One region of the Paenibacillus sp. FSL R7-0189 genome, then DNA from elsewhere that is predicted to be linked to it. Evidence: riboswitches for the same ligand, from Rfam matches in the RefSeq annotation. Region 1 holds a riboswitch; the other holds the start of a gene.
What was found. A riboswitch is a leader RNA that binds a small molecule or an ion and turns the genes downstream of it on or off. The one in region 1 is predicted to bind preQ1.

Region 1 (3,421 bases):
TTGATTTCTTCCATTGCTCTCGAGTTATCTGATGCACTGCTAGCGATAGTCGTACTACCTTTGCCGATTTCTATTACCGATGAGCTGGAGTGTTCCGCCATATCATTGAGAACCTCAACACGTTCTTTTAAAGAGTTGGAATCCGCAACGACAGTATTAGAGGTTACCAGTACATGTCCAATCATTTCTTTCAGGCGTTGGGTCATCGCTTGGAAGCTTACGGACAACTGTGCAACTTCGTCATTTCCTTTAACTGATAATTCTTCGGTGAAATCTCCCTCTGCGAGCCGGGCACTATAAGCTGCCAGTTTTGAGATTGGACGTGTTATACGCACACTCATGAACCATGCACCAGTTAGGCCGATGATCAACGTCAGAAGTGTGATTCCGGCACTTGTCCATAGAATACTGTCTGTTTTTTCTTGAATGAAGCTTACGTCACTGCTTACACCGATAACCATCGTACTTCCGGGAATACCGATATAAGCCGTTTTATGTATACCATGTGCGTCGCTATATGTATCGCTTAGTCCAGTTTTTCCTTTAGAGGCTTGTTGCATTGCAGAGGATACGGTGACACTTTCTGCCCGTTGCAATTTTGCATCGTGATCTGCGGATAGAATCTCAGCTTCTTTCCCTTTCAGATTGACCAGAAAAATGGTTTCCACTCCATGTTGTTTCCTCTTTTCCTGAAAATAGAACTCGAGATTGGTGGCAGACTGATCGTTCTTATTTAGGGTTTGCTGGGCGTGCATTACGTTGAGATTCTTATATACGTCCTGAGCAGCGGCAGTAAGGATTTTGTTAATCTGCGGCATAACATAGCTGTTGAAGATACTGATAGAGATAAAATAGAAGCTGGTGCTTAACAAAAGAGACGTGAGCAACAGAACAACAAATAATAAACGCGTAAATTTGCGACTGATCGAATGCTTGATACGAAACATATCGTTCTCTCCTTTTTTTATGGACGGTGAGGTCATTTCTTTTTTGGTCTTCACTAGATACTCCATGCCAACTGCTGGAAATTGGCGACCCGAGATATATTCCATAGTTATGTCATATTTCTACTAAATGGATCGGGAATAAGGTGTTTGATACTATTCTATAGAATTAACCTCTGGATGAATAGTGAAAGTTTTGTCCTATAGAGCATTTTTTTCTGAAAAAAATGAATTATTGCTGACTATTTTAGATAATTGTCGAAAAAAAAGAACTGGAACTACCAATTTCATATAAAAATATTATTTTTATGGATTGTTAAGCGCTATTGTGATAGAGTATTAATGTTTTGTTCCGAAAATTTAATATTGTAAGCCGCGGTTCGTAACCATCCCGCGTAAACAAAACTAGGAGGAATTTCAGTAATATGTTTAATTTGCTGTGGGGAGTTTTATTTGTTATTGTCAATTTTGCTTTTTTTCTACTCTGTTACCGCTTGTTCGGGAAAAGTGGAATGTACGCCTGGGTAGGTATTGCTACTGTAATTGCTAACATTCAGGTAGCTAAGACGATTGCTATGCCATTTGATATTGTGATGACACTCGGAAATACGATGTATGTCACTTTATATATGACCAGCGATTTACTTAATGAGAAGTACGGAAGAGCGGAAGCACGTAAAGCGGTCTGGTTTGGTTTCTTCACCTTGCTTATGACTACAGTCATTATGCAGATGGTACTAGTATTTAAGCCGCAGGAGACCGATATCGCTCAGTCTTCTTTGGAGACGATTTTTGGGCTGATGCCTCGACTAGCTTTGGGTAGTCTTACTGCTTACTTCATTAGTCAGTTCCTAGATGTTCGGTTGTACTCTTGGATTCGTAAATATTACAGCACCTCAAGTCAGCTGTGGATTCGTTCCAACGGTAGTACGATGATTAGCTCCTTTGTGGATACACTTATTTTCTGTACCATTGCGTTTGCGGGCTTGTATGACTGGAATGTATGGCTTGAAATTTTGCTTACGACTTATCTAGCGAAGTTCTTACTAACCGCAGTAAGCACACCTATCTTATATATCGCCCGAACCTTTACTTTTGCTGAAGAGGGTTCACCATCATCCGTTCAAAAGAAGGACTAAACAACAATACAGCCAGCGCGTACCGATCATAATCGATGCGTGCTGGCTGTTTTTTCGTTGTAAGATGGACTTAATAGTTACATGAAAGATGTGTACATAAAAATAATATAAAGCTAAAATAAGCTATCGTAGCAATTGTAGCGGGTTAGTTTAACAGGAGCGCCGGCGATGGCGCTTATCACATATCCTTTAGTTTGGGCTGGACTTGCGGGGCAGTCCGATTGAAGAGAATGTATATAATCGGTAGTCACAGAAAATACGAACAGGTGTGATCTAGGATGAATCTAGTAGTTCCTATACTGCGTCATGCAGCACAGCAGCCCGACAGCATTGCCTTAACCCATGACCAAGCAAGTCATACCTATGCCACATTAGTAAAAACGATGCGGAGAATCGCGAATGGCTTACAGCAAAAGGGTCTGAGGCATGACAAAATCGCGATTTTATCTACGAATCGTATTGAATTTGTTGAGGTTTTTTTGGGGGCGATTTATGCGGGCTGTGTTCCCATTCCCTTAGATCCCAAGTGGAGTGCTAATGAACTGCAGGTTATTATAGAGCAGTGCCAGCCGACAATGATTTTTGCCGAGCCGGAAGCCGCAAAGAATCTGGTTTTCAAGGATCAAGTAATCCAAACATTGACCTTCTCAAATGAACGAACAGGTTCCTATGATCAGTGGTTGGCTGCCCTGAAGCCGGAGGCTGAGTTGGATGAGACGAATGAATTATTATTTATTGGCTTTACGTCAGGCACAACCGGATTGCCCAAAGGTTATATGCGTACCCATTTATCATGGTTAAAAAGCTTTGAGGTCTCGAATATTGCTTTTGAATTGGACGCTATGAAGGATGTTTTGGCACCAGGTCCATTTGTGCATTCCCTATCCTTATTCGCCGTAATGCAGAGTCTATATAGTGGAGCAACCTTTCATATCACACAAAAATTTAGTGCCACGCAGGTGTTAGAGCTGTGCCGGCAAATTCCGGGCGTGGTGCTGTTCGTCGTACCAACAATGATCGAATCCATGATGCAGCAGGCTGTACCTGGGCAGATACAGATGGATGCGATTATTAGCTCAGGTGCAAAGTGGTCGGAGTTGTCCAAGAAAAGGGGCATGGAAGTGTTTGGTGGAGCGCGTCTTTATGAATCCTACGGTTCTTCAGAAGCGAGCTATATTAGTTATTTGAATGTTCTGACCGAGCATAATCCGACCTCTGTAGGCAAACCTTATCCCGGGGTGCAAATTTCCATTCGTGATGAACAGTTCCGGGAAGTCCCTACTGGGGAGATTGGGCAGCTATATGTGCGTAGTGATATGATATTTTTAGGCTACCATC
Region 2 (3,421 bases), 2.4 Mb from region 1:
CATACAACGAACAGGCTCCCGTCATTGACAAGGGAGCCTGTTCGTTGTTACAGTTGTGGTTGCCTACAATTTCATAATAACTCTTTAAAATAGATCAAGGACCATCATTTATACATGGTTAAAGGAGCATGAAAACATGAATATTGACAAAATTCAAGATGACCTAGAGCAGTTAATGACTGCAGGAATAGTGAAAAGTCATGAGAATTTAAAAGATCACGTGTACACTAAAATGGGCGGCAAAGCTGATATTTTGGCTGCACCAGCTACTTATGATGAAATTCAAAAGATCGTTACATATGCAGAACAAAATGGGATAACCCTTACGGTACTTGGGAATGGCTCCAATGTGATTATCCGTGATGGAGGTGTACGTGGGATCGTTCTGCAAACGGCAGGACTGACCGAAATGGGAATTCGCGACAATCTCTTATATGCGCAATGTGGTGCCAAAATAATTGATGTTTCCAGATATGCACTTGATAAGGAGCTTACGGGTCTTGAATTCGCCTGTGGCATTCCAGGAACAGTCGGTGGAGCACTTTATATGAATGCAGGTGCTTATGGCGGCGAGATCAAAGATGTCCTGCATAGTGCACTAGCTATAAATAAGAACGGGCAGTTGGTAACTCTGCAAGGAGATGAGCTGCAATGGGGTTACAGAAAAAGCGTGTTCGCAAGCGGTGAGTACATTGTACTTGAGGCCAAATTTGCTATGACTTCCGGTGATGTTTTAACGATCAAGGCAAAAATGGATGAACTAACTTATTTACGTGAATCGAAGCAACCGCTTGAGTATCCATCCTGTGGGAGTGTATTTAAGCGGCCTCCAGGCCGTTTTGCAGGTCAGTTAATTCAAGAGAGCGGCTTACAGGGTACAAGAATCGGCGGTGCTGAGGTATCCAAGAAGCATGCGGGATTTATTGTGAATGCAGATAATGCAACAGCCAGTGATTACATCGGGCTAATCCACCATGTAAGAGCGACTGTGAAGGATAAATTCGGTGTAGAGCTGGAAACTGAAGTGGAGATCATTGGAGAAGAATAAATGATAAGCAAAAAGAGCCCACAATCGCTGTGGGCTCTTTTTGCTTATCATAATCATGTTCGTTTAATCTACTGAAAGGGTGTAATTAGCTCTGTCCGTAGTTATTTCTGCCTTGCGGTCGGCTAAGTCTACGATTTGAAGACCTTCAACAGCTAAATCATAAGTGGATTGTGGCAGGGATACCAGTTCACCATCGGCGTTAAGTGTGCTGCCGAAACCTCTTAATATCAGTGCACTTCCAAGATATTCATCAATAACATCGTCTGCACTCCGGAAATCTACGGACTCTAAATTGAAATGAACTTTATCCAAATCACGAAGTTCTTTCTTTTCAATTGCGATTGTTTCATTCAAATGATTGTTAAGCCAATCCATAAGCTGCTGTATACTTTGTTCCATAAAATGCTCCCACCCTTAGCTCGAAGATTATTATGAATAAGTTACCCTTTTCTTAGGATTTGAATCCTTTTTTTTGCCACATTTTAATTAATCATATGAATAATTCATGTGATTAAAAAGAAATTCACGATCAAATGGCATTGTTTTTGAACTTCATAAACTCTACGTACGTAAAGAGTAGAACTTGTCAGGAGCGGGCTACCCATGGTATAGTTCAAGACGCAATATGCTTTATGCTTTAAGAAGAAGTCTGCACTAAAGTTGTGCAGGAGAGGTTCGCGAACTCCCTCTATAAAAAACTAAGAATATATTAAACAGTACAAGCGGTTGCTGTCCTTTATCCGGACGTTGCTTCCGTTTCTTCTTAGTGGAGCCAAGTTTTCGAAATCTCGTTCTTCTTTCCATTACCGGCCAAGGCCGAAGGAAAAGAGAGGGGTTTTTTGTCGTGTCAGAAGGAAGATTGAAAGAGGAAATGCAAGAAGTTACTTTGCTTGGTAATCAGGGAACACAGTACAAGTTTGGTTATGATCCAGACATTTTGGAGGTGTTTGATAACAAACATCCCGGACGTGATTATTTTGTTAAATTCAACTGCCCTGAGTTCACTAGCTTGTGTCCTGTAACGGGTCAGCCGGATTTTGCCACGCTGTATATTTCGTATATTCCTGAACAAAAAATGGTGGAATCCAAATCATTAAAGCTGTATCTGTTTAGCTTCCGCAACCATGGTGACTTTCATGAGGACTGTGTCAACATTATTATGAATGATCTGATCTCATTGATGGATCCGCGTTACATTGAGGTATGGGGCAAGTTCACTCCGCGCGGAGGCATTTCAATTGATCCTTATTGCAACTATGGAAGACCGGGTACGAAGTATGAGGCGATGGCGGAACACCGCTTAATCAATCACGACCTCTATCCAGAAAAAGTGGACAACCGCTAAATTCCAACTTGTGATAAGGAGAGATTCATATGAACAAAAAAGCACTCGTCGTATTCAGCGGCGGACAAGATAGCACCACTTGCCTGGTTTGGGCATTGCAGCAGTATGAGGAAGTGCAGGTAGTTACCTTCAACTATAATCAACGTCATGCGGCTGAAATCGAAGTTGCAACTGAGATAGCAGCTAAGTTTAATGTGAAACAGCATATTCTTGATCTGGGGCTGCTTAATCAGCTGGCACCCAATGCACTTACCCGTCAGGATATAGATATCGTGGCTGGGGAAGGGGATGAGCTTCCAAGTACTTTCGTCGATGGACGGAATTTGTTGTTTTTATCTTTTGCCGCAATATTAGCTAAACAACTGGGGTACTCCCATATCGTCACTGGGGTTTGCCAAACGGACTTTAGCGGTTATCCGGACTGCCGTGATGTTTTTGTGAAATCATTGAATGTTACGCTGAACTTATCTATGGACTATGAGTTTGCGATCCACACTCCCCTAATGTGGCTGGATAAAAAAGAAACGTGGAAAATGGCCGATCAACTGGGGTATTTTGATTATGTTCGCGAACACACACTGACCTGTTACAACGGTATTATTGGCAGTGGCTGCGGTACTTGTCCAGCCTGTCAGTTGCGTCAGCGGGGTCTTGAGCAATATGAGGCAGAGAGAATGGAGGCCGGCTCTTAATGCTTAACGAGGTTTCAGTCTGCAAAATATTTACGTTCGATGCGGCACACCAGTTAGTGGGACACAAAGGGAAATGCAGCAATCTGCACGGACATACTTATAAGCTCGAAGTAGTGCTTAAGGGCAAACCTATGGCCGCGGAAGGCCACTCGGATGAAGGCTTCGTCATTGATTTCAGCGATATCAAAATGACAGTACAACAAAGCCTTGTAGATCGTTTAGATCACGCTTTTCTTGCTATGGGAAATGAACCTGTGTTAGAGACGTTAACGAATACGGGCTCCAAAGTAGCCTTATTGTCTTTCCGCACCACAGTGGAGAATATGTCTTCATATA

Region 2: linked by a shared signal. The riboswitch ahead of queF (preQ(1) synthase) and the one ahead of MKY63_RS04355 (queuosine precursor transporter) in region 1 are both predicted to bind preQ1.

What each region holds. Positions count from the first base shown of each region.
Region 1 covers NZ_CP150223.1:1,026,636-1,030,056, reverse strand. The annotation lists gene MKY63_RS04360 (methyl-accepting chemotaxis protein) at 1-947, opposite strand, end outside; PreQ1 riboswitch class I at 1,314-1,359, shown strand; gene MKY63_RS04355 (queuosine precursor transporter) at 1,370-2,083, shown strand; gene MKY63_RS04350 (AMP-binding protein) at 2,362-3,421, shown strand, end outside.
Region 2 covers NZ_CP150223.1:5,667,257-5,670,677, forward strand. The annotation lists gene murB (UDP-N-acetylmuramate dehydrogenase) at 137-1,048, shown strand; gene MKY63_RS24850 (hypothetical protein) at 1,112-1,447, opposite strand; PreQ1 riboswitch class I at 1,713-1,756, shown strand; gene queF (preQ(1) synthase) at 1,920-2,393, shown strand; gene queC (7-cyano-7-deazaguanine synthase QueC) at 2,423-3,085, shown strand; gene MKY63_RS24865 (6-carboxytetrahydropterin synthase) at 3,085-3,421, shown strand, end outside.